DNA from 3 places in the Bacillus thuringiensis genome. Region 1 is predicted to be linked to each of the others. Evidence: riboswitches for the same ligand, from Rfam matches in the RefSeq annotation. Region 1 holds a riboswitch; each other region holds the start of a gene.

Region 1 (10,680 bases):
TCCAGATAGGTCAATTACTTTTAAACCTTCTGCTAATAACTTGGGAGTTAACTCCGCCGATACTCCTGCTGGGGTTGCTAGAAATACGAATTCTGCTTCTTTTCCTATCGTCTCCACATCAATTTCTTGTAACGTATGAAAAAGGACATTTCGAAGATGCGGATATACATTTGTTATACACTCACCAACTTGTGAAAAAGAATGGAGAGATGCTATCGAAAAATATGGATGTTGTTCTAATAAACGAATTAACTCAATGCCCCCATATCCAGTGGCTCCAATAATTGCGACTTTCATAAGTTCCTCCTCATATCGATTCTTTAAATTAAGTATGATTATAATATTGTATATTTATAGAGTCAATTAAATATTTATAAATTTTTAAATCTAAAAAAACTTAATTTTACTAGAAAAATAATATACTTAACCGAATTTTTATACAAAAACAGTGCATAGTAGTTTTTTTATTTCACTTCAAGTACAATAAAACAATACATACGTACATACAGGCGAGGAAAAATATGAACGAAAAATTAATTGAGAAAATGATTATAAAAAGTTTTCAGCAATATCAATGCAGTCCAATATCAAAAGAAGATCAGGAAATGCTAGTGAAACATATTCAAACGGTGACTCATTCAAATATTGAAATTGATTTATACGAGGAAATTGAGGATATTGTTTATGATTATGTAACTGGAAAACAATAAAAAATAGGAGATTTCCATATGGAAATCTCCTATTTTTTACTTAATGATTTACCTGCTACACGTTCAAATAAACCTGGGAATAAAGCATAAAGTTTCGGGCCAATTCCCATCCACTTCGGTAAGTTTACTTCACGTTTTTTCGTGTGTATCGACTTTACGATTTGTTCTGCTACGTATGTTGGTTTTAACATGTAACGTCCCATATTCTTTACATATGTACCAGATTGATCCGCTATTTCAAAAAAGTTTGTATCTATCGGACCTGGATTAATTGCTGTAACATAAATATCTGTATTCGCTAATTCCATGCGTAAACTATTCGTAAATCCTAATACGGCATGTTTCGTTGCTGCATAAGCACTCGATTTCGGAGTTGCAATTTTTCCAGCAAGTGAAGCAATATTAATAATATGTCCTTCATTCTTGTTTACCATATAAGGTAGTACCTCTTTCGTACATGCTACTAATCCAAATACATTTACTTGGAACATATCTTTTACTTCACCCATTGACGCATCTTCAAACGTTTTAAAAATACCAAATCCCGCATTGTTTACTAATATATCAATACGTCCCACTTCTTGTAATACCTTTGAAAAAACAGACTGTACTTCCATCTCTTCACTTACATCTAATACATAATAATAGCAAGGCGTATTATAAGTTTCTTTAATTTTGTCTACTAACGCTTGTAGTTTCTCTTCTGTTCGAGCCATTAATACTGGAGTCGCTCCCTGTGCTGCAACTTGCATTGCAACTTGCTCACCAATCCCACTAGAAGCACCTGTAATGACGATTACTTTATTTTGTAAACGTCCTGTCATTGCTGTCACCTACTTTGCATAATAAATCAATTGTTGCGATGACTCATCAATCATCACTTGTTGATTATATGCTAAATAGTCCAATTGTCCAACCGTTTCTGAAATAGTAAGTGGTAATTGTTCTTTATATAATACTGGAAATAATTTTACACATACTTCAAATGCTGTCATTGGTTTTTCCTTTAATAACTCAAGCACTTTAAAAGCACGTGTTTCTTGCTTTTGTAATCTCGTTTCAATAAGTTGTTTCACATTTAGAACATCTTCCCCATGCCCTGATAAAATGCGTGAAATATTCATTTCGCTTAAACGCTGTAATGTTTGATTATATTGTAGTAATGGGCGTGCCCGTTCTGTTTGCCCTTCATATGGTGGTTCTAGTATTGGATTCGAAGAAATATGACTAATGAGAGCATCTCCACCAATTAATATTCCATCAGATTCTCTATATAAAGAAATATGAGTAGAAGCATGACCTGGTGTTTCAAGCACTGTAAATCCAGGCAAAGAATTAATACGATCTCCTTCTCTCACAGTATGCGTTAACGATCTATTACAAGAATATTTAAGTGTCCTCGTCGTCAATAACGACTCGTCTTTCAAAAATGCTACTGGCACACCAAACTGTAAGGCCGTCTCTCTAAAAAATTCATGATACCGCTTTAAAAACTCTGGATTTTGTGTGATCCAAGGCTCATTCCAAGGATGTCCAATAATATTCGTCTTCTCAGAAAATATATTTAAAAGTCCACAATGATCTGCATGATGATGCGTAATGACTACTGTTTCAATATCTTCTATCGTATGTCCTAATGCACCTAATTGACTTTCTAACGCATTTCTTGCCTCTTCTGTATTCGTCCCTGTATCAATTAATGTTAATGTCTCCCCCTCAACTAAAAACACATTCACAGTTTCTACTGCAAATGGTACAGGAATCTCCATTCGGTGAATCGCCGTCATGCTTAGCCCCCCTGTCTCTTTCCGGTTCAAAAATGAATACTTCTTCAGTTTACAACTTCTATATATATTTGTCATTATTTTCAGATAAAAAGAGGTGTTTCCTATAAAAAAACGAATGTATGTACATTTATAAGAATTTCTAACCAAAATTAAAGGAGGAACATCATGTCTATTCAAAACATTTCCTTTCTCGGTGCAGGCTCTATTGCTGAAGCTATTATTGGTGGCTTGTTACATGCAAATGTTGTTAAAGGTGAACAAATTACTGTAAGTAATCGTTCTAACGAGACAAGATTACAAGAGCTACATAAAAAATACGGTGTCAAAGGTACTCATAATAAAAAAGAATTACTTACTGATGCAAATATTCTTTTTCTAGCAATGAAACCAAAGGATGTTGCAGAGGCGCTTACCCCTTTTAAAGAATACATAAATAATAACGTGCTTATTATTTCATTACTAGCAGGTGTTTCTACTCACTCAATTAGAAAACTACTTCAAAAAGACGTTCCAATTATTCGTGCAATGCCAAATACATCCGCAGCCATTTTAAAATCAGCTACCGCTATCTCCCCTTCGAAACATGCAACAGCGGAACATATTCGCACTGCAACATCTTTATTTGAAACAATTGGTCTCGTCTCTGTTGTAGAGGAAGAAGATATGCATGCTGTCACTGCATTATCCGGAAGTGGACCTGCTTATATTTATTACGTAGTGGAAGCTATGGAAGAAGCTGCAAAAAAAATTGGTTTAAAAGAAGATATTGCAAAATCACTTATTCTTCAAACGATGATTGGTGCTGCTGAAATGCTAAAAGCAAGTGACAAACACCCTTCTATTTTGCGAAAGGAAATTACTTCTCCTGGCGGAACTACCGAAGCAGGTATTGAAGTATTACAAGAACATAAATTTCAACAAGCACTTATTTCTTGTATTACACAGGCAACGGAACGATCACATAATCTTGGAAAAACATTAGAACAACTAACAAAAGAAAAATAGAAAAAGGAGCTCAAGTTTATTTGAGCTCCTTTTTCTATAATTACACTTAGTTATTGTTCTTCCCAAAAATCTCTTCTTGCAGGCGACGACCAGTCGGCGTTGCTGCAAGTCCACCTTCCGCTGTTTCACGAAGTGCTACTGGCATCGTTTGTCCGATTCTAAACATTGCCTCAATTACTTCATCACATGGAATTGTACTCGTTACACCAGCTAATGCTAAATCTGCTGAAATCATCGCATTTGCAGCTCCTGCTGCATTACGTTTTACACAAGGTACTTCTACAAGTCCTGCAACAGGATCACACACTAAACCAAGCATGTTCTTTAATGAAATTGCCATCGCTGTAGCTGCTTGATCTTGTGTTCCACCAGCCATCTCAACTGCAGCTGCAGCCGCCATTCCACTTGCTGAACCAACTTCAGCTTGGCATCCTCCTGCCGCACCAGAAATACAAGCGTTATTCGCAACAACCATACCGAAAGCTCCTGCTGTAAATAAGAATTCAATCATTTCTTCACGTGTAGGCTGCAATTTTTCTCTTAGCGCAAATAGTACACCTGGCACTGTTCCGGCAGACCCTGCTGTTGGTGTTGCACAAATAATTCCCATCGCTGCGTTTACTTCATTTGTTGCAACAGCTTTGCTTACTGCATCCAAAATCGTATCTCCAGATAAGCCTTTTCCACTCTTCATATACGCTTGAACTTTTACAGCATCTCCACCAGTTAAACCAGTTGGTGATTTCACGCCGCGAATACCACGTTCTACTGCTTGTTCCATCACGACTAAGTTCTTTTCCATACCAGCAATTACTTCTTCACGTGAAATACTTCTTGTTTCCATTTCACATTGAATCATAATTTCTGCGATTTTTACATTTTGTTCTTTAGCTTGCGCCACTAGTTCCGCTGCGTTCCGAAACATGGTGTGTCCCCCCTGCAATTAATCCATAATAGTTACTTGACAAATATTTTGTTGCGCTTTTATTTCTTCAATTACTTCATCTGCTAATAATTCATCTGTTTCAATAACCATAAGCGCTCTTCTTCCTTTTTCTTTACGAGAAACACTCATTGTACTAATGTTAATCTCGTTTGTAGCAAGGATTGAAGCTACTGCTGCAATAGCACCAAAGCGATCGTTATTTACAATAAGTAGTGCTGGACTTGTGCCTGATAATTGAAGATCGAATCCGTTTAATTCTACAACTTCAATTTTACCGCCACCAATTGAGCAAGCAACCACTTCAATTTCTTCTTCACCTTTATACAAACGAATTTTCGCTGTATTTGGGTGAGGTGCATTGGCATCTTCTTCAATGAATTCCACTTCAATTCCGCGCTCTTTTGCTATTTCTAGCGCCTCTGGAATACGTAAGTCATCTGTTTCAAATCCTAATATTCCACCGATTAGTGCTACATCCGTACCATGCCCTCGATACGTCTTTGCAAATGATCCATATAACGAAATGCTTACTCTTTCTGGTTCATGACGAAACAGCTGGCGAGCAACTTGCCCCATTCTTGCCGCGCCTGCTGTATGTGAACTTGATGGTCCAATCATAACTGGACCGATAATATCAAATACTGAGCGATACTTCATCATAACTCCCCCTAAACCTCTATGCAAAAATTTATTCTACTATTCTATTAACCTGCTACATCTGTCGCTTTTCCAGTTGTACCACGAATTTGTTCTGCTGTATGAATTGGATAATTTTCAAATAACAGTAATCCAATATAACCTGAAATAATACCAGTTATAATAATACATAAGAATCTTAGCATTATTTTCATTAAAAAATGATATAAGATAATCCACAATAAAGTCTGGTAGCAATCCAAAGTTTAACACAGAAGCCATTGCAAGGATAGCATAAACAAGCGATATCTTTCCTATTATAATTCTCATGTTACTCTCTCATGGTTTAGTCAACTTCACTTGTTACGATAATAACTAAAAAGCATGTGACTTATCATAAATTATAATCTGCCCTCATTATAGCTTGTTTTTTATAAAACGCTTACTTTTGTTGAATTTTAAAAGTTCTGAATAAAAGTCCATTCCTGCTATTTGTATCACTTGTATGTCATCTGACTTATATAACAGTTTTTCTAAATAATCATTATTTCGTATTTTTATCGTATATATTCAAACCATTCTAATTTTCTGTATCATCCAAGTATAAATATAAAATAATAACAGTTTTATTTTTAAATTTTTTTAGACATAAAAAAATGGTAACCTATCGTTACCATTTTTTACAAAATTATTATTTTTCTACTGGGAATGATTTCAAATCTGTCGCTATTTCTGTATTAGAAAACAACTCTCTTGCCTCTTTCAATAATTCCTTATATGTATCTCCTTGATAGCGAGAACTAATGTGAGTTAAGATTAATCGCTTCGCATTTGCCTGAAGTGCAATGCTCGCAGCTTGCTTAGATGTGGAATGAAAATAATCATGCGCTTGTTGCTCATCTTCTGCTGCGAAAGTCGCTTCATGGACAAGTACATCTGCATCTTGCGCAAGCTCCCTACTCGCTTCGCAATATCGCGTATCACCTAAGATAGTAATAATTCTTCCTTTTTGAGGTGGGCCGATAAACTCATTTCCATTTAATATCGTGCCATCCTCTAATTCAACTACTTCTCCATCCTTTAAACGTTTAAAGATTGGACCTGGTTTCACACCCATCTCAAGCAACTTATCAACTAAAAGAGCACCTTGTATATCTTTCTCTACAATACGATATCCAAAACATTCTATACCGTGTGACAATCTTTTCGTTTCTACATAAAATTCATTATCTTCAAATACGGTACCTTCTTCTGTTATCTCCACAACTTCAAGTGGATATTTCACATGTGTCGTACTTACCGATAATGCCACTTCAATAAATTGTTTAATTCCTTTCGGTCCATACACCGTTAAAGGCGTAGTTCCTCCTTGAAATGAACGGCTACCTAATAAACCAGGCAATCCAAAAATATGATCGCCATGTAAATGCGTAATAAATATTTTTTCAATGCGGCGCGGACGTACAGATGTATGTAATATTTGATGTTGCGTGGCCTCGCCACAATCAAATAACCAAGTTTGTCCTCGTTCTTCTAACAATTGTAAAGCAATTGCTGAAACGTTCCTTCCTTTTGAAGGAACACCTGCACCAGTTCCTAAAAATACAAATTCCACTTTCTTTCCTCCAGCTCTAAATATACTCTATCTCTCATCTTACGGAATGTTATTTCAAATGGCAAATTGAATTTACATAACCAATCATCTAGACAACTATATAACACGAACGTTATACTTAAAAAATTTAGCAATCGTTCGTGTTTTGTGTTAAAATGATTATACTACATTTTAAGGGAGCGTTTTATTATGAAAGAAGTATTTCGTTTACAAACTGATTTTTCATCTTCATTTGATCGCTGGGTAAGTTCTTTCGTGTCTGATCACCCAGCACAATTAGAATGGACAACTTTAAAGGAATTAATCCATGAATATACAACATCACATACAAATGATACGTTACCAGCATATATTTCTTCAGCTTTAACATATTACGCCCAACGCGTTTCAACTACAAACAGTTCAGAGATTGTTATTTTTGAAAACCCTACAATCTCGTAATCTATAATAAAAAAGCACTGGTTACAGTGCTTTTTTTATTTATACTTATTTAGCAAATGATTATATTCCGTCCAAAAGTCTGTATACATACTTTGATCAAACTCATCTAAAATTACCTTTTCACTTGATTTATTGAATAATTCTTTTGCTTGTAGCGCAAAAGAAACAATTTGTTTTCTATATTCATTTTCATTTACTTCTATATGAAGCCCTTCATAGTATATAGCCTCTTGATCAGTAGAAATAACTTTGACAAAATCCTTTAAAACCACATTTTCACCTATATGGTTTATAGTCCAATGAATTGAAATTGGGCATCCTAACATGAGCATAGTGCCACATCCGTGCAAAATAAGCCCCTCTTCATTTTCAATATCACAAATATATTCTTTATCTAAAGTTCGTAACAGAGCTAAAGCTGATTCACTTATTCCCCATTCCTCATCCATACCTGTCTGCGTAATAATCGTTCCAGCCACATTTAAATATATTTCTCCATGAGAACATAAATCTTCCTGCTCATTAAACAACCACTTTTGATTCTCAATATTTATAATAAAATTTTGTGGTACCATTACAAATTCCCCTCTTATAAAAATATTTATTTTCCACATTATTTATAATTAATATCATGCATTTCATCCCATATATCTATTATAAATCCATTTAATATTTTAAAAACACAGATAAAAAAGATATTGACACTACGATTTTACAGTGCTAACATTCAACATGTAATTGAATATGGTCTCTGTTAGGTGAGGCTCCTGTATAGAGAAACGCTGCTGCCCAAAAATGTCGAGAGACGCCAATGGGTCAACAGGAAAGGTCGGAATGAAGGCCTTTCTTAACGTAGCTGGTTTCAGTACCTATGCTATACAGTGCTAAAACTCAACGAGGGAGAGGTGCATATATTTTGTCACACACAAAAACTGTTTTTATTTATGTCTACTAACAGTCTTTGTTGTGGACTCTTTTAACTGCGAATTCAGACCTTTACTCGTTTTGAGTAAAGGTCTTTTTACGTATCTATGCACCTTACTATGAAACAAACATAGCATATTCAGAAACTACTAAATTGTACGGAGGTGAGGAACAGTTGGCAATTGATGATTCGGCCCAGATACCCATACGTTTTACATTCATATTTCATCATGTAGGTAGGAAAGAAACTGTTCCTCACCATTTCAAATAGTTAGGTAACAGATTGTTTCCTCCTTCATGACAGAGGAGGAACTACCAATGTTTAATTTACAAAGACAAGAAACAAAGCATGCTTATGAGCAAGATAGCATGAAAACAAATAACGAATTGTTAGTGGAGGTTGCAACACAAGATGTAAGCTCTGCATTAAAACTTTTAGAAACAACACAAGATGGATTATCTAAACAAGAAGCGTCTCGTAGACTTTCTTTATATGGTCCGAACGAAATAGCTCATAATAAAATGGCGCCGTGGTACATTCAATTTCTGTCGGCATTTAAAAATCCATTTATTTTCGTTTTATTAGCTCTTGGAGCACTCTCCTTTTTCACAGATGACATACAAGGAACAATTGTCGTATCTGCAATGGTACTACTTAGTGCAACGATTCGGTTTTCCCAAGAATTTCGTTCTCAAAAAGCTGCCGATAAGTTAAAAGCTATGGTTCGAACAACTGCGAGTGTATTTAGAATAAATGGATTTGTACATGAAATAAAAAATGTAACGAATTTAAATCGAAATTACACAACAGAAATTCCAATTGAGGAACTTGTACCTGGCGATATTATTTCCCTTTCAGCAGGTGATATCGTTCCAGCTGATGTGCGTATTGTATCCGCTAAAGATTTATTTGTTAATCAATCTTCTTTAACAGGGGAAGCACTTCCTGTAGAAAAATACGAACACTGCTACCATACAGAAAATAAGCATATCTTACCGAAAAACATGAAAAAAAATTACAATCCACTCGATATGGAAAACCTTTGTTTCATGGGAACAAATATTGTAAGTGGTAGCGCAAAAGCTGTTGTCATCTCAACAAGTACCGATACGTATTTCGGCTCTTTAGCAAATAAGGTAATCGGAAAGCGTGTAGAAACAAGCTTTGATAAAGGTGTAAACAAAGTAAGCTGGCTCTTAATTACATTCATGCTTATTATGGCGCCTATTGTCCTTCTCATTAATGGATTCACAAAAGGAGATTGGCAAGAAGCTTTCTTCTTCGCTATTGCAGTTGCTGTTGGTCTTACACCAGAAATGTTACCAATGATTGTAACTGCTAATTTAGCTAAAGGTGCCGTTAACATGTCTAAACAAAAAGTAATTGTAAAACAACTAAATTCTATTCAAAACTTAGGTGCTATGAACATTCTTTGTACAGATAAAACCGGAACTTTAACAGAAGATAAAGTTGTCCTTGTTCGTCACTTAGATCCTAGTGGAAATGAATGTAATCGCGTCTTGCAATTTGCCTATTTAAATAGTTTCTATCAAACTGGATTGAAAAACTTAATAGATAAAGCTGTTATTAAGCATACAGAGGAAAACAATACATTTGATCCATCAGCTTTTCAAAAGCTAGATGAAATTCCATTCGATTTCGCCCGCCGGCGTATGTCAGTCATCGTAAAGGATAGTTCAGGTGAACATACAATGGTTTGTAAAGGTGCCGTAGAAGAAATTTTATCAATTTGTAACTACACTGAAGTGGATAAAAAAATAGTTACACTCACTGAGGAAACACGCTCAAATGTCAAAAAACTAAGCGAGACATTGAATAGTGAAGGTATGCGGGTTATTGCTGTGGCTTATAAAAAAGATAGAAAAATAAATGATAAAGAGTACGCAGTAAAAGACGAAACTGATATGATTCTCGCTGGATATATCGGCTTTTTAGATCCACCGAAACCATCTGCAGCAGCTGCAATTCAAGCATTACAAAAGCATGGTGTACAAGTGAAAATTTTAACTGGCGATAACGAAATTGTTACAAGAAAGGTTTGTAAAGAAGTTGGATTAAATATCGGCGAACCCATCCTCGGTTACGAGATTGATTCTTTACCAGATAAAGCATTAGCAAAACTTGCTGAAGAAACGACTGTATTTGCGAAGCTAAATCCAATGCAAAAATCTCGCATTATACGCGCACTACAAGGAAATGGACACACTGTAGGTTATATGGGAGATGGCATTAACGATGCTGTAGCATTACGTGAAGCTGATGTCGGAATATCCGTTGATACTGCTACTGATATTGCAAAAGAAGCTTCCGATATTATTCTACTCGAAAAAAGTTTAACTATATTAGAAGCCGGGATTTTAGAAGGGCGTACTACATTCGGAAATATTTTAAAATATATTAAGATGACAGCTAGCTCTAACTTCGGTAATGTGTTTAGCGTGTTAGTAGCAAGTGCTTTCATTCCCTTTTTACCGATGCTTGCCATTCATCTTTTAATTCAAAACTTACTTTATGATATTTCACAACTTTCTATTCCATGGGACAAAATGGATAAAGAGTTTCTAGAAAAGCCACGAAAATGGGATACTGCAAAC
Region 2 (10,680 bases), 2.4 Mb from region 1:
GAGCTTATGATATCATTTACTGTTATCATGTGATCACTTTGTAATAATACATGTAGTTTAGGGTCAGAAAAATTCACATCAATAAGTAATACCTTTTTCTTCATTTCCGCAAACACTAGACCCATATTTACTATAAGCGAGGCAACAACCCCTCTGTCCTTCGTTGAACTAACTGTGAACAGTTGTTTTCCAGATTTTTTCAACTCGTGATACACCGTATAAAACTGCTCTTTCATCAGATCATCATGCAAATCGAATGGCAGCTGTTTCTTTGTCCTAAACATCGACATGTTCACCTCGATATATAGATGATTGTTTATCAAACTCTGTAGGTTTCTTTTTTCTATTCGGTTTCATATTTATGTGACCAATAACAGAGACTGTTGTTATTTTCTCTAAATCCTGTTCCACGTATATACGTTCATCAAAATAATCTCGAAATACAGCTAAACCTATCCCAACAAAAAAACTAACAATTAAAGAAATAGGAATAATCAGTTGAAATTTCGGAAACAATTTTTCAGCCTGTTCCTGTAACTCAGGATCAGTCAATACTTTCACTCCTTGTACATTTGTGTACTGTTGAAAGCTTTTTTGTGATTGCTCTGCCAATGTCTTTACAATGTCTTTCACGACTTTCGGATTGGAATCTTTTACTGTAACAGTTACAATTTGTGAGTTGTCCGTATTCACCACCGAGATTTTTTGTGCTAATTCATAACTTGATTGCTCTAATTTCAAAGTTTTTTTGACTGTTGAAATAATTAATGGGCTTTTTAAAATATCGACATACGATGTTACTAGTTGCTTATTTTCTTGTGTTTTATTTGTTGAATTTTCCTTATTAAACTCATCTAAATTCCCAACAAGAATTTGCGTTGAATATTGATATGACGGCTTTAAAACATACATAGAGATAAGAACTAAAGAAGCGGTTAAACAACACATCGTTAAAATAATCGTTACGAATCTTCTTTTCAATAATTGTTGAAAATCTTTTATACTCATTTCTTGCTTCAATTATTTCACCGCCCTTTTCTGAATAACATCCTGCAAGTCACTCTTTACAGATAACCCTTTCTCCTTTCTATCCACTTGTTTTGTTACATACTTTCCGACTCTGAATGCAAATTTTTCTACATATATATACGAAAGCATTGCAAATATAAACGAAAAAATAAGCGAGAAAATTAAAATAATAGGCAACGGTAATATTTCATGGAGCATGTATACAAGGGAAAATAACGATATAATATGATATAAATAAAGACTGTAAGAAATCTTCCCCAAATATAACAAGTATTTATTACGTAGCAAGGACGACAAAGTTGATATTGACAAGCTTAATATAACAAATAGACATGCACTTATCGCCACTACGTAGTCTCGAAATATAAAATTATTGAGCACTTTAATTTCTCCAATCAGTCCTTCATACATAAAAAGTAAAATCGCAAATAAAAACCATGCAATTTTCGTGTTTTTAGTACAATTACTATAAAAAACTATTAAATTATTTTTATACTTCGCAACTAGTGCTCCTAGTAAAAACAGCACCGTGTAATGCAACGTTAACGCATAGCTTGTTAATGTTAAGCCCGAGCGAAACAAAAATAATATTACGACAGAACATATACTAAAACTAAACAATAATAGTAATGAACGCCTTAACGTTTTTCGTAAACAAATCATCAAAATTAACGGAAAAATTATTGATATTCGCATTTCATGGACAAGTGACCAAATCACACCGTTATATGCATCTGTATTATATTTCCCAACCAATAAAATATGTTGCGCTATTAAGCTTGGAGAACTTTCAATCGTCCATGAGCGATTAAACCATTCACTTAAATAAGAAATACCATATTCACTAATTGTAGCCTGGCATATAATAGCTATAATTATTGCCACAATATAGGGAATATATATTCTGCATATACGTTTTAAAAGGTATGACCCGTAGCTACTATAGGTTTTTTGAATAGATTCATACAAAACAAATCCGCTCAAAACAAAAAAGATAATAACAGATTCGTTACCACTACTAAAAATAAGACGAGCAGGCGTTTCTTTTAATAGATACACAACAAATGGTTTATTATCTTCATAACTGTAATTTTGAAATGCTGAAAAAATCATTAAATGATGACCGATCATTACTATTAATGAAGAAATCCCTCTTATAGAATCCAATTCTTCGTATCTCTTCATCTTTTTACATCAACTCCTAATGAAATGATAATAATCATTTCAAAGCGACATCTTTATTCATATTCCTCTCCTTTCTTTTCATTCCAATTTTTCATATTAAAATGATTTTATAGTATAAATTTGAGTGTATTGTAACATTTTTTGTAATATTATGAATAGCGAATCTCAAAAATTGGTATATACCAATTTCAACCTCGAAAAATGAGTAATATTGATAGAAAAACACTATAAAAATATCTTGCATATTTACATAAATTAAAGAGATGAATAGCGTTTTTTCAATATAAAATAAAAAAGATAGCCTACATAGGCTATCTTTTTTATTTTATTTAATTACTGGCACCACTATATGCTACATGTCGTTTCTCAATTCTCTCTTCAATTTCTTTCATATTTTCTTTATTATTTAATAGTGATTGTTTATTTTCAATTAATAATTGTTTAAAAGATTTTCTCACTTTTTTTCTCATTTTCATTGTCCTCCTTGGGGGATGGTTTATATAAAAGATAAAGAATTATCTGTGTGTCCTTATAATAATTGATTGTTGTGAATTCTATTTGAACTTCATATGAAAATTCCGTTTATTTTCTGACAACTTTGTGAACACGAAAGAAAGACTCTCTAAAACTATGTTGAAATTAATTCACTTCATTATAAAAATTACTATTCCCATCAACTTTTATCATTATATCTTGTCAAAACATTTATATATTTAAAATTGAGTTCGACATAATTTTATTTACTATAATACTGTTTACAAAAACAAAAAGAAGGAGTCACCAAGTCAAATTTCGACTTATGCAACATCCCTCTTTCCAAACTATTTATAGCATATTTATTAATATTTCAGGTCTTCCCCAATTCATTTCTTCACAAACAAATCTAAGTTTTTCTTCATCCATTGTGTGTAATCCCTCTTCTAGTGAACATGAAATTGGAACTTCACAGTGAATTTGTGCTAATTGCAACGAAATATTTAAGTTCTCTAAATCACTTTCAATCTTCGTACGCTGCGCTTTTGTTAATGATTCTACATTTTCTAGTACAGCGGATACTGTTCCGTGCTCTTGAATAAGCTTATACGCTGTTTTTTCACCGATACCTTTTACACCTGGATAATTATCACTTGTATCTCCCATGAAAGCTTTTGCATGGACGATTTGCCACGGCTCTACACCTTTTTCTTCCATGATTTTCTCCGGTGTGTAATATTCGTAATTTCCAATTCCTTTACGCAGAAGCATAACTGTAACGTTCTTATCAACAAGTTGAAGTAAATCTGTATCACCAGTTAAAATATAAACTTCAGCTTCATTGCAATATTGTTTTGCAAGCGTACCGATACAATCATCGGCTTCGTAGCCTTTCATACCGATAACTGGAATGGATAATTTCGCAGTCATTTCTTGCACTAAATCAAATTGAGGAATTAATTCTTCTGGTGGCGCTGCACGATTTGCTTTATAATTCGAGAACGATTCTGTTCTAAATGTCGTACTTCCCATATCCCAGCATGTAACGATATGTGTTGGTTCGATCGCTTGCGTAGCTGTTAACAAGTGTTTCATATAACCATGAATCCCGTTCGTAGGGGTTCCATCTTGTCGTTTCATAAATTGTCCGTAGACACTTGTTGCGTAAAAAGCACGAAATAATAGTGCCATACCATCAACTAATAATACTTTTTTCATAATTCCTCTCCTATTAAAAAAATAATAACCTCACGTTATCACGTAAGGTTATATAAATAGATTACCATTCTACGTTTTTGCTCAACTTTGTCTATTATACATGGTTTTTGTATATTTAGCACCATTAACACATTAAGACATCCTACTACAACAAGTATGCAATATGCCTGAATACGTATTTTTCCCAGTAGAAACAACGACAGCCTTTGCATTTCCACTAACAATATGCGAACCTTTAAAACATACATTTTCAAGCTCAAGTGGATTATAATCTTTCATCCGTTTTAATGGAATAAATCGTTTACGTTCAAGGTGATAGCAGCTTTCAAACTTCTCTATACTCGCTTCGTTTCCCGTTAACACAGACTCATTCACTAATAAATCATCTGCATAAATAATACGTACATCAGCTGGCACAGCATCTCCAGCCGAAAGAAAAATCATATCTCCAGGTACAAGTTCTTGCACTGGTATCTCCATCATTTTCAGTTCACTATTTAGCCCTGTACTACTAGAACATTCTACTCTAGATACAGTAATCGTTTCACGTTGTAATTCATCACACACACGTTGTTTTGAAAAACCTGGAATCATGCCACCAAGCTTCATCATTACTTCTGCAAGAATTGCTCTTTTTGAAGTTAGTTCGTTTCGGCCATATACTTGAATACGTTTTTGCGCCTCTTTCATTGATAGTCCGTCTCTTGTTGTTTTAAAATATGCAAATACAGATTTTACATCTCTTGTTGCAATTTCAATTAATAAATCTTTATTTTTTTGGAGCATTGTTTGTTCTTTTATTGATTTTTTATTTAGTTTATATGACGTGTTACCCACAGTTTTGTTTGCATATAACATATTATCGTCTCCTCCTTTACAACATAGGAAGAAACGCTTTGTTTCTCAATTTATCCACTTTGCTGTGAAAGTGTCTAGCGCTTTATAAACGCTACATTGTGATAAATATAGAGGGAGGAACAAATCGTTTCCTGCCTACATCATATATTTTTGATTTGAAGTATATGGGTAACGGAACCGAGTCAGAATTTGACATGCTCCTCACCTCCTCGTTTAATTTTATATTTTATACTATGATATTACTCATAGCTTGGTAACAAAAAAGACCCCTACCCTTAAGAGAGTAGTGGCCATTACATACACAAATAAACGATTTCTAATATAATTAGAAATCTACGGACCTCTCCCTCGCCGAGTTTTAGCACTGTATAGCATAGGTACATTACCAGCTACGTTAAGAAAAACCTTAATTCGATCATTCCTGTTGACCCATTGGCGTCTCTCGACATTTTTGGGCAGTAGCATTTCTCTATACAGGAGCCTCACCTAACAGAGACTTATTTTCATTACATTGAAAATGTTACTCTTATTTAAATTAGATGTCAACAGTAGCCTACAATTTTTTCAAAAGGTATGGCAAACTAACGTATATAAAGTGAAACTTTAATCAGTGGGGGTTTTGTTCATCCCCCACTGATTATTAGCCCTCACCAATCGGGCTGCCCGGCAAATAGCGGGATAAAATAAAAAACTTTACGTTTAAACGTAAAGTTTTTAATAAGTTATACAACCAGCGATTACAATCCCAATTGAAAGCGATAAAAACATAAGAAAAAGACCGACTGCTTGATTATCTTCTTCGAGACTTTTGTTTATATTAAAGCGTGGTGTAAGCCACTCAGCTAAATAAAAGACGATAATTTGAGCCAAAATCCCAACTGCTCCCCACGAAATCATATCAAGAAGTGAAATTGAATTAGCTGCTGTCGAATATAAAACAATAGCTAACCCAAGTAATCGTCCTCCAAGCACATAGCTTACCGCCTTATTCCCTTGAGCCATTAACTTAAATTCCTTAACTTTCGTTGTCACTTCCATCAAGAACAGACCAATACATAAAAGTCCGAGTGTTACTGCTAGATATAATAAAAAATTAATCATTTTTTCCCCCTCCTTTTTATACCTACCGGTAAATAGTACGATTCATTTCCTGTAATCTTTTCTCCCGCGCGAATACCGATACTACTCGCTTTTCCAGCAATTAAAAACGAACCAAACACATACGACAGTTTCTCCATCCCTTTTTCTGTTTCCAAGGATACGACTGGAAGTTCTATATACTTTTGAAATATCGGCAGTGACGCTTTATACGTTTGGTGTGCATTTTGAAGCATAATATTTTCGTCTTTATCGCGAATCGTAATTGTATCTCCTTCTCTCCCAAATGAAGGTTTTTGAACGAAAGAACCTTTTCCTAAAAATAAATCTGGTTCTAAATATGTAGGTAACATATATTCTTTAATCCACTGTTGTTCCTCATTTGTATAAAAGGCCTCTTCTTCTGCTAACCCCCAAATAAGACACTGAATTGATTTTGGCTGAAGTAAAAATGCTGACAAAGGATTTATTATAAAAAGCTTTCCGGCTTTTACAAGTTGTAACAGTTCCACACCTACCAAATCTCCTGTTTCAGGATCTTGATCCTCAATTAAATCTTCTATCGGATATGTTTGGCGATATAAAACATCAATCTTCGCCCCATCTTTATCGACTAGAGCATCTTTCGTAATTCTAAGTTCTGACATTGGCACTACTTTATTTTCAACATGGCATAACTGACTCAAATACTTAGTCGTATTCCAATCCTCAATATGTTCATGATGTGCTGTAAAAACAACATTTGGATTGTCTAATCCCTTTGTCGCTTCCATTACGGCTTTCGTAACACCAGAAGATAGTAATCGTTCTTGATCCGAGTTTGGATCATCATATCCTAGGTTTTCACAAACTTTTCCATTCATTTGAAAGCATTCCATAATAAAAGTTGGTGTATCACTATTAAACTCAAGCATTTTAATTTGGTTATCGTCCGTTATAACGAAATCAAATCGTGAAATAACAGATTCAGGATATAATTCTTTCATTCTAATGAATGATAAGCTCGCAGGAGGAAAACCAAGCTCAAGAAGCTGTTCGTCACTTAAATTACGTAAAAGTCTAGCAGTCTTAAAAAATATTTTCCCCATTCGTTCAGTAGCTAATTGCAATTGTTCCAAAGTCTGATTTGTTATAGAAAAAACATGAAACAAACTATACTCACATTCATATAAATCCGACCAAAAATTCGGATATTTCAAATAAAACTCTTTTCGATTTCTTATGTATTGCGACATATTTTAGCCCCCAAATCCTCCCTTTGAACCGCTTCCAATTCCACCTTTAAATTCAGCAGACGATTGATACGATTTAAACGCCGATGAATTTTTAAAGGTGGACTTATTTTGATAGTATCGCCCACCATAGAAATAATGCCCACGATAACCTGAACTACTATCATCACACTGCCATACCCCAAGTTCATCATCCCAATCCCAATCAGAACAACTATTATCATTCGGTTTTGGGGGAAGATCTTGTGCGCAGCCAAATAAAGTGCCAGTCATTAAAGATGTTACGACACCACCTACTAGCCATTTCGTTTTTGTCACCTTCGCACTCCCCTTTTTAAATTATATTTCTATTATATAAGACGGCATGATAAAGTAGAAGAAAAAGGAAGAAGAGGGATTAAATGCGCTTAGAATATCGACTTAATGATGAAACAAAAGGGTATCCTGCTTTATGGAACTACGCAAATATTTCTAATTCTGAAATTATCGCACGCATGACTTGTGAATATTTTATTAAAGAGAAAAATACTTATGTTGTTACTGCAACTTCGGTTGATCCAGACGGAACAGTAGTTATTTATATTCAAAAAGAAGTTTTCGCAAATGACCCTTCAGACCCTACATACTCCTACATCGGTTTTGAAATTAGAGAACTAAGTGAAACGAGTTCAAACATAGTAGATAGTCAAGATGTATGGAACTACGAAGAAATTTTACCATCTCTTCATTCAGATATTATATATATTCAGCGAGACGGCATGTCTATGGAATTCTCCTTGGATTCAAGAGAGATTGATGAAGACAGAAAGTGCTACATTTATTACGGAAACTTCACAGGTGAATCAAGATAATATTGATATATCTATGCAACAAAAAAACCTTACGTATAAAACGTAAGGTTTTTATATAGCCCCACATATGCCGTTCTCTCTAGATGTCCATAAACCTGCTCTCACAGGTGGATGCTCTCACAAATGTTTGTAACTTCCTTCTTAAAAAGATGGCATGTTAGCTACATTTAAATATTGAACTTCCATATTAAACTTATTGGTTTAAGACATGCATAAGCTACGTACACCGTAGGAATTTTATATAAGGTTAGTTGAAATAAGACCCCCGCACGTGCCGCTCCTCGTAAATGTCCAAAAACCCGCTACTCGCAGGTGGATGCCCTCACAGTTACCGTACATCTTCCTCCACAAGGAAGGCTTGATGATGGTCGCTAAATATTGAGCTTCCGTATAACTAACATCGGTTTTAGACATAAATAAGTTACGCACACCGCAGGATGTATTATTTACTTGTCGTTATATTATCACATTGTTTCTAATGTGTAAAATACAAAGTTTTTCGAGCAATCTCTTGCTTGTGACCTTATTTTAATACAAATTATTTTTGCATGCAAGTGATTAATCTTCTTCTTTTGCAATTTGATTTTCTGGATAAGAAATCCAATCACTCCAGCTACCTGCATACAATTTAACATTTTGGAATCCAGCCAATTTTAATGCAACGATATTTGGACATGCCGTAACACCAGAACCACAATATACAATGGTTTCCTTATCTTTCGACAGGTTTTGGAATCGTTCTTGTTGCTCAGCTTCATTCTGAAATTGTCCTGATTGCAACATTCCATCCTTCCAAAAATAATTTACTGCTGTCGGAATATGTCCTGCTTTATGATCGACAAGTTCCTCTACACCAGCATAACGTTTTGGCTCTCTTGAATCAATTAACGTAACATCTGCACCTGCCTGGATATTCTCTCTTACTGTTTCCATCGATACAAGCATATGATCTTGTATGTTTGTTTTGAATGTTTTTCGTATAACAACAGGAATTTCCGTTGTTGTCGGTAGTCCATTCTCTTTCCAAACCGGGAAACCACCATCTAATATATATACTTTCTCATGTCCTACATAGTTACATAACCACCATAAACGAGCAGCATTTGCACCAGCTTGACTGTCGTACGCAATTACTGTCGTATGTTCATCAATACCAACCTCCGAAAGCTTGTCCGCAAACTCTTCAATGCTTGGCAACGGATGGCGGCCACCATGTTCTGCTATAGGACTTGATAAATCTAAATTCAAATCAAAATATAACGCATGAGGAATATGTTCTTCTTTATACTTTTCTCTACCCCAATTAGGCTTCGCTAAATCAAAACGACAATCGATTACACGGACGTTCTCATCTTCTATATGCTCACGTAACCATTCGACTGTAACTATCATCTTTAACGACCTTCTTTCTCTTGTAAACGACTTACATACTCCATAACCATTTCTTCTGTAACATATTTACGCTGCAAGGTAACACCATTTTTTGCAAGATCATTAATTTGCTTTGTTACAACATTAATGACATCCACCGAAAATTCTTTCCCATTTGACGCAAGAGATACGGCTGCTTCAATAGCTGCTTCACGCTGCGCATCTAATTGTAAACATGCTTTTACACTTTCATTTTGTTTACGAGAATGTGCTGTAATTGCTTTATGTACTTCCATCTTCTCTTCCCCCTAAATAAGTTATACGTTCTAATTCAATTCCATTGCAAGCCGAATCATATCACGACATACAATCCCATTTTCAATAATCTCTTCTTCATAATGCTTTGAAAAGTAATCAAAATCAATAGAAAAAATACGAAATCCACATTTTTGATATAAAGCAAGTTGTGAAACACTAGAATTACCTGTACCAATTTCAATTTTGGACATACCATATTCCTTAGCTGTTTCTACAGCATGCTTTAATAGCTTCTTTCCAATACCTTTTCCTTGCATATGTTCTACAACCGCAATATTCATGATTTCCATCGTCTTCGGCCTTGTTTCCAAAAGAACATACACACCGATGACGCTGTCCCCTTGCTTTGCTACGTATGTTAACCCTCTTTGTACATATGTAGCTATTTGCCGTTCACTTGGATCAGCAAGTAGCAATAAAGACTTCGGTATAGCCTCTTTTAAAATACGTTCTATTACAAAAGACATAAAAAATCCCCCCATCTCTATTGTTCTAAACCCTCCTTGTCTACCATAAATAATAGAAAGGAGGGATTCACCATGGACAACAATGAGAAAAAATGCAACGTCATCTCTATTGATGGAAAGAAGAAGAAAAGCGACACGTATTCCTACCCAAAATTAGTAGTAGAAAACAAAACATATGAATTTTCTTCATTCGTCTTATGCGGTGAAACACCAGATGGCAGACGACTCGTTCTTACTCATATGATTTCTACCGATGAATTTGCTGGATTTGTCAAATCTTTAGATACTGTACTGCAAAAGAAAATTGAACGAATCTTTTTCTCATAACGACTATATAACATAAATTTCTTTTTCAATCTCTACTAACTGCTTTTGCAATTGTTCTTTACTTTGTTCATATAGAGATACATCGATCGTTTCAGCCAATGCAAACAATATACTTTCATAATAGTTCATCACATCTTGTTGCATCACTTTTTGGAATAAGTTCCACTTCATATCCCATTCTTGCTTATAATGATGAACAAATAAATCTTTTTCATCGGCTACATAGTTTGATACGAGCGGTTCTAATACAGA
Region 3 (10,680 bases), on a different replicon from region 1:
GTGTACCAGATTACTTAATGGAAGAATCACTTGAAAATATTCGTAAAATTCTAAAAGGAGAATCCGTAGTTACTAGATTAGAAACTGTTAGACGACGTAACGATGGAAGTCTTCTTGATGTCAGTCTGACAGTTTCTCCTATACTAGACGTAAGAGGAAATGTAATAGCTTTATCTGCAATATGTAGAGACATCTCTGAAAGAAAACAAGCAGAAAGAGAACGACAACGATTACACCAACAATTAAAAGATAGTGAAATGAAGTACCGTGCACTAATCGAACAAGCAACTGATGCAGTATATGTAGTAGAGCTGAATGAAAATTATGTTCCAAGTCGATTCATTGAGGTAAACCCTGTTGGTTGTAAAAGATTTGGATATAGTAGAGAAGAACTGCTCTCGTTACCATTTCCAAATGTAGTAACACAAGATTCTAAAATGATTGTAAGGTTGTTAGAAAAAATTAGAGAGGGACAAACTTCCTTCACTTTGCAAGATGAATATGCTTTTCCAACAGGAAAAATAATAACAACTGAGTTTAGTGTCCGTGTTTTTAACTTAAATGGTAAAAAAGTTTTCCTGAGTATTTCTCGTGATATCACTGAACGGCTAAAAACAGAAGAATTACTACGAAAATCTGAAAAACTTGCTGTTGTAGGACAATTAGCGACTGCAATGGCTCATGAAATTAATAATCCATTAACCGCAATGAAAGGGTTTATGCAATTACTAAAATCAATGGAAACTGAGAATAATCAGGGTTATATAAATATAGTATCATCAGAGATTAAGCGTATAGAAAGTATTACTAATGAATTTATGGCGGTAGCCAAACCACAGGTGGTAAAGATACAACCTAATGATATTAGTGTGCTAATGGATCAAGTCTTAATGCTACTGCAACCTCGAGCAATGATGAATAATATACAAATTAGAATTGATTTTTCACCTGGTATTCCACTAATTCCATGTGAAGGAAATCAATTAAAACAAGTATTTGTTAATATTATAAAAAATGCAATTGAATCCATGCCAACAGGAGGAGAAATTTTGATTCAATTTGATAAACTTGATAATAATCAAATAGGGATTCGCTTTATCGATCAAGGATGTGGTATTCCAAAAGAACGTATACCATATTTAGGAGAACCTTTTTACAGTATTAAGGAAGAGGGGATTGGTTTAGGATTAATGGTCTGTTATAAAATTATCGAAACGCATCAGGGAAAGGTATTTATTGATAGTGAAGTGAATAAAGGAACAACAGTTGAAGTTACTCTGCCTATTTGTACACTTCAAAATTATGATATTTCCTTATAGGGGTCACTATACATCGCCATCATTCTATCAAAAACGTCTTAAACAGGGATATGGAAGGATCTAAAACCAAAGTATCATGTTTTAAATTTTTTCAGCATCTTTTTTATCGTATTTTATTTCACTCCAACATTATTATGCAGTTTCCCCTTGTGATAAATAATTTTTTCTATTATTCTATCTATAAATAATAATGATTATCAATATCAAATTGGTGTTTTTATGAAAGTTCTAATTTCTGGTGGTGGAATTGCGGTCTATCTTTAGCAAATTGTCTTTTATCTAATGGTTATTCCCCAATTATTATTGAAAAAGCTCGCTCATTTCGTTCTATTGGATCTGTAATTAGCTTAAGAGGAGATGCGATATTTGTTTTAGATAAATGAGGATTATTAGAACAGGTGAAAAAACACGGCGTCACAGTAGAAATGCGACAATTTGTTGATACTAGGGGGCAAGAAATACTCAATATTGATTTTAGAAAATTTCATATACAACAGAGTGGTTCAATAAGCATACACTGTTTTATATTACATCAGATTCTTTACGAGTCTATAAGAAATTCTATTGATGTAAATTTTAATACTACAATTCATTTATTCCATCAAAATAGTGATAACGTTGAGGTCACCTTCCAAGATGGGCGGAAGGAATTTTTTGATTTGGTTATCGGAACAGATTAGTTCAAGAAGCAATGAGAAAAAGTTATATATTATGTGTCAATGTAGAACTATAATATACAAAAATCAGGAGGTTATTATATGGTAATATACATAAATTATACGACAGAACACCCTAATAACTTTGACTAATTACTAAACCTATATGAATATTTATGATGGAATTCACTTAAATTAACAATTAATGATTTGGAACGCATGTGCAATCAAAGTTGATACGCCATTTACGCATTTGATGAAAAATAATTAGTGGCTATGGGATGTGTTATTTCAGATGGTGTAATTACTGGAGTAGTTTGGGGAATGTACGTTCTACCAATCTATCTGTCCGAAGGAACCGCCGCCATGTACAAATCGCGCTGGGCAATCGAATCATTTTTTCGCTGTATTTAGCTGAATTTGAACGTTCCCGTATTGTTTGGCACAACATCCAATGCGTTGTTCAATTAGTTATTCACAGCTATAATTGCCTATGCCTTGCTAAAATTTCTTAGTGCACAAGTCCAAAAGACAAAACAAAGGCTTGTCATTTGCAGGTTTCACACGCCTGTTTCTTTGTGAAGCCTTGTTAATTGAGTGGCAAATTAGTTTGAAAGAAACACTTGAATTCTACGGGTCGATAAATCAAGAAACTGTATTACTTTGGTTAATCAACATACGTGTTAATTTATAGTAAAATGATTACTTGAAATGATGCGGTGGAAAACAGGGAAAAGAGGGAACCGATGCCTACTATACTAGTTGCTGACGACGATGCGAACATTCGCGAACTCGTCTGTTTATTTCTACGCAACGACGGATTCGCAACAGCTGAAGCAGCGGACGGCAAGGAAGCACTGGCCGTCTACAGCTCAACGGATGTCGATCTTGTCGTACTTGACATTATGATGCCGATTATGGATGGTTGGACGTTAAGCAAGGAGCTCCGAAGGGCCAATCCTGATCTACCTTTACTTATGCTGACTGCGAGAGGAGAAACATGGGAGAAAGTGAAAGGTTTCGAACTTGGGGCGGACGATTATTTAACCAAACCATTCGATCCGTTAGAGTTGACGGTTCGTGTTAGGGCACTACTCAAACGATACAAGATTGGCTCCACGCAGACGATCCATTTCGGGAACGTCATCCTTGATCGACAGACCTATAAGGTGATGAAAGGGACGGAGTCGCTTACGTTGCCGCTAAAGGAGTTCGAATTGTTGTATAAGCTCGCTGGAACACCCGGACAAGTCTATACGCGCGTGCAGTTGATCGATCAGATTTGGGGTATCGATTACGCCGGAGATGATCGAACGGTAGACGTACATATTAAACGGCTGCGTGAACGGTTCGCGACAACACCTGATTTTCGGATCGAAACGGTGCGCGGGCTTGGGTATCGGCTTGAGGTTAATGAATGATCAGATCCCTATATATACGTGTTGTCCTGACATTTTTAGTCTCCATTATCGGGGGCACGATCATTTCTTTTTTTGTGTCAACTTGGATATTCGAAGATAAGTTGAACGAAAACGCTCAAATCAACTTACGTAACTTTGGCCAAGACATCGTCCGGGTTTACAAGACCCTTCCGTTACATGAAGCGGACTTGTTCGTAAGTGAAATGAAGCAGCTCGATTCTTATTATATTCGAATTTACGAAGCAACGGGTCAGTTCAAGTCTTACGGTAAACTTCACGAACACAAACCTGCGCCTGTGACGATGGAGCAACTAAAGAAAGTATTAGATGGAGGTGTTGTTCGGGACACTCCTAATGGTATTGCCACGGTCCTCTTAGGGTTGCCGTTGAAAACGGAAATGGGAACGAAAGCGATATTTTTGGAAGCGCTCGCCCCTCCTTCAGCCTCTTTTGTCACAAAGTGGGCATTGGTCTTTGCAACATGTTCGTTGATTGCAGGAAGCTTATTGATTCTAGTTGCCTCTGTATTCCTGGTAAGACCGATTAAAAAGCTGACAAAAGCGACCAAGCGGATAGCATCTGGAGATTTCAACGTCAAGTTGAATATTAAGCAAACGAGTGAGCTGGGTACTTTGGCTCGCAGCTTCGAAGAAATGATGCACGATCTGCAGCAACTTGAGCAGATGCGCAGGGAATTCGTAACGAACGTGTCGCACGAGGTTCAGTCTCCGCTCACTTCGATATCCGGTTATGCTCTAGCGCTTAAGCAAGTTGACCTTTCAGAATACGAACGAAGCCGTTATTTTGATATTATCATCGCTGAAGCGAAAAGGATGTCCAAAATGAGCGATAGCCTGCTAAAGCTGAGTTTGCTTGAATCGCAGTCAAAGCAACTGCGGCTCGTCACGCTCAGCCTCGATGAACAAATCCGACGGATAATCGTGGCGCTCCAGCCACAATGGTCTGCTCGTGATATACATTTCGAGCTTGATTTACAGACAGTTAAAGTAACCGCTGATCATGACCTGTTAAATCAGGTATGGACGAATATCCTCAGAAATAGCATCAAATTTTCCGAGGATGACGGCGTGATTAACGTAAGCATCAAACAAGATATCAAAAACGTGACAATCCTAATATCCGACACTGGTATTGGTATTCACCTTGACGACCAGAAGCGTATATTCGATCGTTTTTTTAAGGCCGATCGTTCCCACAGTCGTAAGTATGACGGAAGTGGTATGGGACTCGCTATCGTTAAACAAATCGTGTCGCTTCATCAAGGTGACATCCGAGTGAAAAGTGAACCTGGTCAAGGAACGACCTTCATTGTCACCTTGCCAATCACTACACCAACAGATTAGTTAGATTCATTCTCTATGCTACGACTCATATGCAAGCTTACTTGCATATGAGTCGTAGCATTTTTTTTGACAGTTCATATTCAGTTCATATTGTCGTCATGTGGCGTACATCTTCATTGGTTAAGGTTTCATCACAGGCCACATGAAGGAAGGCAAACAAACGGATCAGGACAGGAGAAGATGACAGTGACACAACAAGAGGAAAAGAAAACGCTGAATGGAATGAAAATAAAGAAAGTGCGAAACATCTTACTTAAAATCATAGGAGCAATCGTTCTAGTCATCTTACTTGTTTTAGGTATTGTTTATATCGCAAATGTGATGAGTAGTCATTCGGAGCAAAAACGAATAGTGCCCTACGGACAGCACGTATCTGTAGACGGGAAAAACATGAATGTGTTAATTCAAGGCGAGGGCGAGGAAACGATCGTGCTCCTGCCTGGTTATGGAACAGCTACTCCAGGGCTTGATTTTAAGCTTCTTATCGATGAATTGTCTCCATTTTACAAAGTTGTTGCGGTAGAGCCTTTCGGTTATGGATTAAGTGATGAAACTGTAAAAGAGCGAACCACGGAGAATATGGTAAGTGAAGTTCATGAAGCTCTACAGCAGCTTAATATTAACAGATACATGCTCATGGGCCACTCCATTACAGGCATTTATGGAATTGATTATGTGAACAAATATCCAAACGAGGTGACTGCATTTGTCGGAATCGATAGTAGTGTTGCAACACAACCGGGTATGGATATCAATTTCCCATTAAAAACGTTTGCATATCTCAAAAAATCAGGTCTCTTAAGATTGATTATGAAAATCAATGCTGACCCCTATGCTGGACTGGCATTTGATGAAAAAACCGTAGAGCAAATGAAAATGATTTCGAATAAAAACATGTATAATGACACAACTTTGAATGAGATGGACCATATTTCGTCTAATTTTAAAGGAGCTCAAGGTTTAACCTTCCCTAAATATCTTCCACTTCTTCTCTTTGTACAAGCGAATAATGAAGGTGTAGCAGGGTGGATATCTCTGCATGAAGGGCAGATCAAAGACTCGGTACATGGAAAAGTAGTAACCATGGATGGATCACATTATTTACACCATACCAAATTCAAAGAAATCGCTGAAAACGTTAGACTATTTATGAAAGAAGTAAAGTAAGTGTTCAGAGAAAGGTTCATCCGTTATTTTATGCATTTGTCTACAGTCTGCAAGACCATCATTTCGATGGTCTTTTTTATGTCCAAACAGTTGTATATTTCCAAACCAAGATTATACTTTCGCCTGAAAGACATTGGGTTTCATTTTCATATTAACTCACGAGGCAGGTGTGCGACCGAGCCTAGGTCGTATCATATAACGGGTGGGATTCCCGTCGAGTAAGAACTAGCGATTCGCTCGTAGCGAGTCTTGAAGGGCTAAAGGTAACGTTAGTCTTTAAGCGTAGACAGTTAGGTGGCGGGCCGAAAGCCAAATGGTTGAAGGGATTGAGCTCCATAACGATAGTAAATCAAGAGGGCTGATGTTTTACCTGCAACAGAAAGCTCCATTTTATCCTTTGTTTAAGGCAAGATGGATAAAACCTCTCTGAATTCAGTTACATAAAACATATCCTAATTATTTTATTTTATTGAAAATTGAAATATTAATTAACATTCCCATTGCTATTAAATTGACCATTAAAGAGCTTCCACCAAAACTTACAAATGGAAATGGAGTACCTGTAAGAGGGAATAGTCCTGTGATACCACCTAAATTTACAATAGATTGCATACCTATCATACATCCTATACCAATTGCTATAAAACTACCGAATGGATTTACACATAATTGTGCAATTTTTAAGGCGCGAAGTACTATAGTCAAAACTCCAGCCAATAGAATAAATACACCAATAAACCCTAGTTCTTCAGAAACTATTGCCATTATAAAATCAGTGTGTGGTTCCGGAAGATAGCCTGTTTTTTGTATACTATTTCCAAACCCACGTCCAGTGATTCCTCCAGAGCCAATGGCAATAAAAGAATTTACAAGCTGGTATCCATTTCCTTGTGCATCAACAAAGGGATTGAAAATCGTAGTAATACGTGTCTTTTGAACTTCTGATAAACTACATTGAATCAAAAAATATAAAATAGGTAACCATAAAACAGAACCGATGGTAGTTCTTTTGATTAGTAGATTTATATTTATTCCTGAGCAAAGAAATATACTAAAACCTATACCTAATATTAAAAGTGCTGATCCTAAATTTGGTTGTTTAAAGATAAGAAAAAAAATTGTAGCTAAAAATAATACAAGTTTTCCGATACCACTCCAGCTATTTTTAGCTTGTTCTTGTCGTAATGCAAAAAAACGGGCTGTTACAAGTATTGTTCCTAATTTTAGAAATTCAGCTGGCTGTATTCCAAAAATCCATGATTGAGCATTATTTACCACTTTTCCTTTCCATAAAACCATAATTAATAAAAAAATCCCCCCAACCATAATACAAATAGAGACTATCCGTTTTTTCCATATATCATATGGGAGAATAGCACAAACTATTAACCCTATTGTTCCTAAAAATAGCTTTGTTAATTGAGAATCAACAAAGTGTCTACTGTTATAACCGTAATGTTGGACAGCGACAATGGAGCTCGCACTATACATCATGATAATACCTAAAGTACATGTTATGAATAGAGGGAGGAGCAATAGATAATCGAGTTTTAATATTTTTTTCATTTTAATATCCTCCTGATTTAAAACAAAACATAATATTACATTTGCTAATGAATAGAATCTTGTTCTCGTCAATTACTAAATATGACTTTTGTTTAGGAGGATTTTATCGCTTACACACTGTTTTCTTATACAAAAATCCCCCTAGTTACATACTAGGAGGATTCAAAATGGCATGACTAAATAAGGCTTTTCTCCCCCTAGTAGAGCTTTGGCACTATACAACGTAAAGTAATGAAAATTCAATACTTAGCTATCTTAAGAAGAGCCTTAATCCGACAATTCCTGTTCTACCCATTGGCGTCTTTCGACATTTTTGGGCAATAGCCTGTGTTTGTATAGGAGCCTCACCTAACAGGTCCAGCAATATAAATTTTATGTGTTTGTTTCGTGTAGCAAGCATAAATATATTTTTTTTGCTTGTCAAGCAACCCTATTGCTAATTTTATTTATTTTATTGCTTTATAGTCCTTTGAGAAATGATAAGAGAAAATGTATGTAATCATTCCGTATAAGTACATATTTTTGACTTGTAGTGTATCGTTTGATTAAGTAGTTTAACCACATAAATTTGATAAACAGTAAAGAAGATTTTAATTATAAAAGAAGATTTTTTTAGAATGTTCTTTTGATATACAGAATGACTAATTATTTATCATTTGTTATAAAGTTGGAATTTGATTAAAAACAATAAGTTTCATAAGTTTTATAACGTTTCTTCGAATTAAATCTATTTGAATTTTATGTTTTTTAAGGGGAATTTTAAATTTATAATAAAATATAATTTCATTTTCTATAAAAGATTTTTTATGAATGGAATTGAAAGTCAGTTGACAAATATTAAATTCTGGTTTAAATTTTGAAGTAATTCAATAAACTTTGTTAGGTGAGGCTCCTGTATAGAGAAACGCTGCTGCCCAAAAATGTCGAGAGACGCCAATGGGTCAACAGGAACGGTCGGATTAAGGCCCTTCTTAATGTAGCTGGTTATAAAAACCTATGCTATACAGTGCTAAAACTCAACGAGGGAGTGGTATACGATTTGATAGAAAGGCACCTCTGTGATTTTGGTAGAGCTGTCTTAATATTCATTTATTTGTATTGTGAAAAAACCTTTACTCCTTTTTGAGTAAAGGTTTTTCTGTTTAATTTTATTTATTTTTATCTTGTCTATATTCAAAAAGGAGGTAATTCTAACTAATGAATTGATTGCAATGTAACTATTATTGCTCTAATAAAAAATTTAAGACAGATAAAATAAAACAAAACCACTCATGAAACTCTAGAGTCTCCCTTAGCAATATGAGGAGGAGTTAACATGAAGAAATTATTAAAGGAATTACTTATAACCAAAAATAACTTGGATGCAGAGAAAGTTTTACGTCATCCATCGTATGATATTGCACAAGAAGTAAAAGAGTTTTCAATTGAAGATCAAGTCATATTGCTAAATACGATTCCTGTATTAAAAAGCTCTAAAATTCTTCAATATATGAGTGCAGAAGAAAAATATAATATCTTAATTCACTTATCTGAAAACAAAGCTAAAAAGTTACTAAATTTACAACCGATTGATGAATTAGTAGATTTACTGCTAGCGGTTCATCCGGAAAAACAGGCTAAATTAATGGCGTATCTAGATAAAATCACAAAACATAACGTGAAAAAATTGATGAATTTCAAACCTGAAACGGCAGGAAGTCTTGTCACAAGTGATTTTGTTGCAGTTAGAGGAAATTGGTCAGTAAAAATGACATTGAAGTACATTAGGGAACATTCTGAAAATGTAGAATCAATATCTTATAGTTATGTTCTTGATAGTCATGGTTATCTTGAGGGAATCGTTTCCATACATGAGTTATTACTAGCAGCAGATGAAGAGATATTATCTACTATTATGATTCAAGAGGTAATTTCAGTACAAGCTGAAGTTGACCAGCAAGAAGTTGTAAAAAAGCTACTGAATTATAATTTAGCAGCAATACCTGTGACAACAGCAAATAATAAAATGATTGGTATTATAACTTTTGATGACGTAATGAATGTTATGGAAGCAGAAGCTACAGAAGATATTCAAAAGTTAGGCGGAAGTGAGCCATTGAATCAATCTTACTTTGAAGCTAGCATTTGGAGCATTTTCCTAAAACGTCTACCATGGTTATTACTTCTTTTTGTTGCTGAGGCATATACAGGTACAGTATTAAAGTATTTTGAAGATGAAATTGAAACTGTAGTTGCCCTTGCTTTCTTTGTTCCGTTATTAGTAGGTACTGGTGGAAATACAGGAACACAGGTTGTAGCAACAATTACTCGTGCAATCGGTATTGGAGAGGTCAAATTTAAAGACATTTTCCGTGTAATGAAAAAGGAATTTGCAATAGGTATGTTTCTCGGACTTGCACTTGGAATAGCTGGGCTCACTCGTGCTTATATGTTGGGAGTTGGAACAGAAGTTGCACAAGTTGTAGCAATTACTTTATTATTTATTGTTATTTGGGCCTCTCTTGTAGCAGCAGTTTTACCTTTGATTCTAAGAAAATTAAAACTAGATCCTGCAGTTGTTTCGGGTCCATTTATTACAACATTTGTTGACGGAACAGGATTAGTAATTTATTTCATGGTTGCAAAAACGTTATTAAATTTGTAAATATACACTGAAGTAAAAGCGAAATGCGGAATAAGTATTTTGCCTTGATTGCTAAAATATAATGGGGAATTCAGGCATGAGGAAACCAAACACTTTTTTCTTTAGATAAATAATATTTTAATGGATTTATTGAATGTAATGAATGCTGGAGGATAAAACTATGAAACATCTAAGAAAAATCTTCAAAAGAATCTTGCTTCTATTTTCTATTTTCATGCTTATTGGCGTAGGAATACTATTTGGTACTAGCTATGGCCGAGAGCTTCGTATAACAATCGCTGGAAGTATACTAACTTCTCAGCATCCACAATATGCGAAATATACATTCCTAACCCAAAAGGAACTAGATAAACTGCAAGATAGAATTAATCATCCGAAATGGTCAAACAGTGATGAGCATATTTATAAAAAAATAGCAGGAAAAAGATTAGAAGAATTAAAAAATCAGCCATTAGAAATTGATGTAGAAACAATTAAAAGCAATAAAGATAGTCGTTTTCTTTTCGAAGGAAGGTTAGTTACCATTAGCAATCCCTTCAATGT

What was found. A riboswitch is a leader RNA that binds a small molecule or an ion and turns the genes downstream of it on or off. The one in region 1 is predicted to bind magnesium.
Region 2: linked by a shared signal. The riboswitch ahead of AC241_RS08310 (P-type ATPase actuator domain-containing protein) and the one ahead of mgtA (magnesium-translocating P-type ATPase) in region 1 are both predicted to bind magnesium.
Region 3: linked by a shared signal. The riboswitch ahead of mgtE (magnesium transporter) and the one ahead of mgtA (magnesium-translocating P-type ATPase) in region 1 are both predicted to bind magnesium.

Annotation. Positions count from the first base shown of each region.
Region 1 is NZ_CP012099.1:3,990,801-4,001,480, forward strand. It holds gene argC (N-acetyl-gamma-glutamyl-phosphate reductase) at 1-297, opposite strand, end outside; gene AC241_RS20460 (YqzH family protein) at 522-710, shown strand; gene AC241_RS20465 (SDR family NAD(P)-dependent oxidoreductase) at 740-1,534, opposite strand; gene AC241_RS20470 (MBL fold metallo-hydrolase) at 1,544-2,497, opposite strand; gene proI (pyrroline-5-carboxylate reductase ProI) at 2,663-3,502, shown strand; gene sdaAA (L-serine ammonia-lyase, iron-sulfur-dependent, subunit alpha) at 3,549-4,427, opposite strand; gene sdaAB (L-serine ammonia-lyase, iron-sulfur-dependent subunit beta) at 4,446-5,105, opposite strand; gene AC241_RS34860 (hypothetical protein) at 5,153-5,290, opposite strand; gene rnz (ribonuclease Z) at 5,776-6,699, opposite strand; gene AC241_RS20495 (DUF3932 family protein) at 6,889-7,140, shown strand; gene AC241_RS20500 (hypothetical protein) at 7,176-7,715, opposite strand; M-box (ykoK) riboswitch at 7,884-8,051, shown strand; gene mgtA (magnesium-translocating P-type ATPase) at 8,383-10,680, shown strand, end outside.
Region 2 is NZ_CP012099.1:1,562,475-1,573,154, reverse strand. It holds gene AC241_RS08335 (CpsD/CapB family tyrosine-protein kinase) at 1-290, opposite strand, end outside; gene AC241_RS08330 (YveK family protein) at 277-1,020, opposite strand; gene AC241_RS08325 (acyltransferase family protein) at 1,021-2,214, opposite strand; gene AC241_RS08320 (FbpB family small basic protein) at 2,544-2,684, opposite strand; gene AC241_RS08315 (5'-3' exonuclease) at 3,040-3,906, opposite strand; gene AC241_RS08310 (P-type ATPase actuator domain-containing protein) at 4,039-4,764, opposite strand; M-box (ykoK) riboswitch at 5,100-5,265, opposite strand; gene AC241_RS08305 (DUF350 domain-containing protein) at 5,479-5,865, opposite strand; gene AC241_RS08300 (glutathionylspermidine synthase family protein) at 5,862-7,097, opposite strand; gene AC241_RS08295 (hypothetical protein) at 7,101-7,412, opposite strand; gene AC241_RS08290 (hypothetical protein) at 7,496-7,945, shown strand; RNA gene ssrS (6S RNA) at 8,000-8,183, opposite strand; RNA gene ssrS (6S RNA) at 8,205-8,387, opposite strand; gene AC241_RS08285 (sulfurtransferase) at 8,504-9,337, opposite strand; gene AC241_RS08280 (YpbS family protein) at 9,340-9,612, opposite strand; gene AC241_RS08275 (GNAT family N-acetyltransferase) at 9,643-10,101, opposite strand; gene AC241_RS08270 (DUF3931 domain-containing protein) at 10,174-10,428, shown strand; gene AC241_RS08265 (dynamin family protein) at 10,432-10,680, opposite strand, start outside.
Region 3 is NZ_CP012100.1:177,999-188,678, reverse strand. It holds gene AC241_RS28050 (PAS domain S-box protein) at 1-1,319, shown strand, start outside; partial or broken gene AC241_RS35315 (GNAT family N-acetyltransferase) at 2,078-2,332, shown strand; gene AC241_RS28040 (response regulator transcription factor) at 2,722-3,396, shown strand; gene AC241_RS28035 (sensor histidine kinase) at 3,393-4,760, shown strand; gene AC241_RS28030 (alpha/beta hydrolase) at 4,947-5,927, shown strand; gene AC241_RS28025 (FtsW/RodA/SpoVE family cell cycle protein) at 6,384-7,493, opposite strand; M-box (ykoK) riboswitch at 7,680-7,856, opposite strand; M-box (ykoK) riboswitch at 8,362-8,527, shown strand; gene mgtE (magnesium transporter) at 8,809-10,137, shown strand; gene AC241_RS28015 (phosphodiester glycosidase family protein) at 10,298-10,680, shown strand, end outside.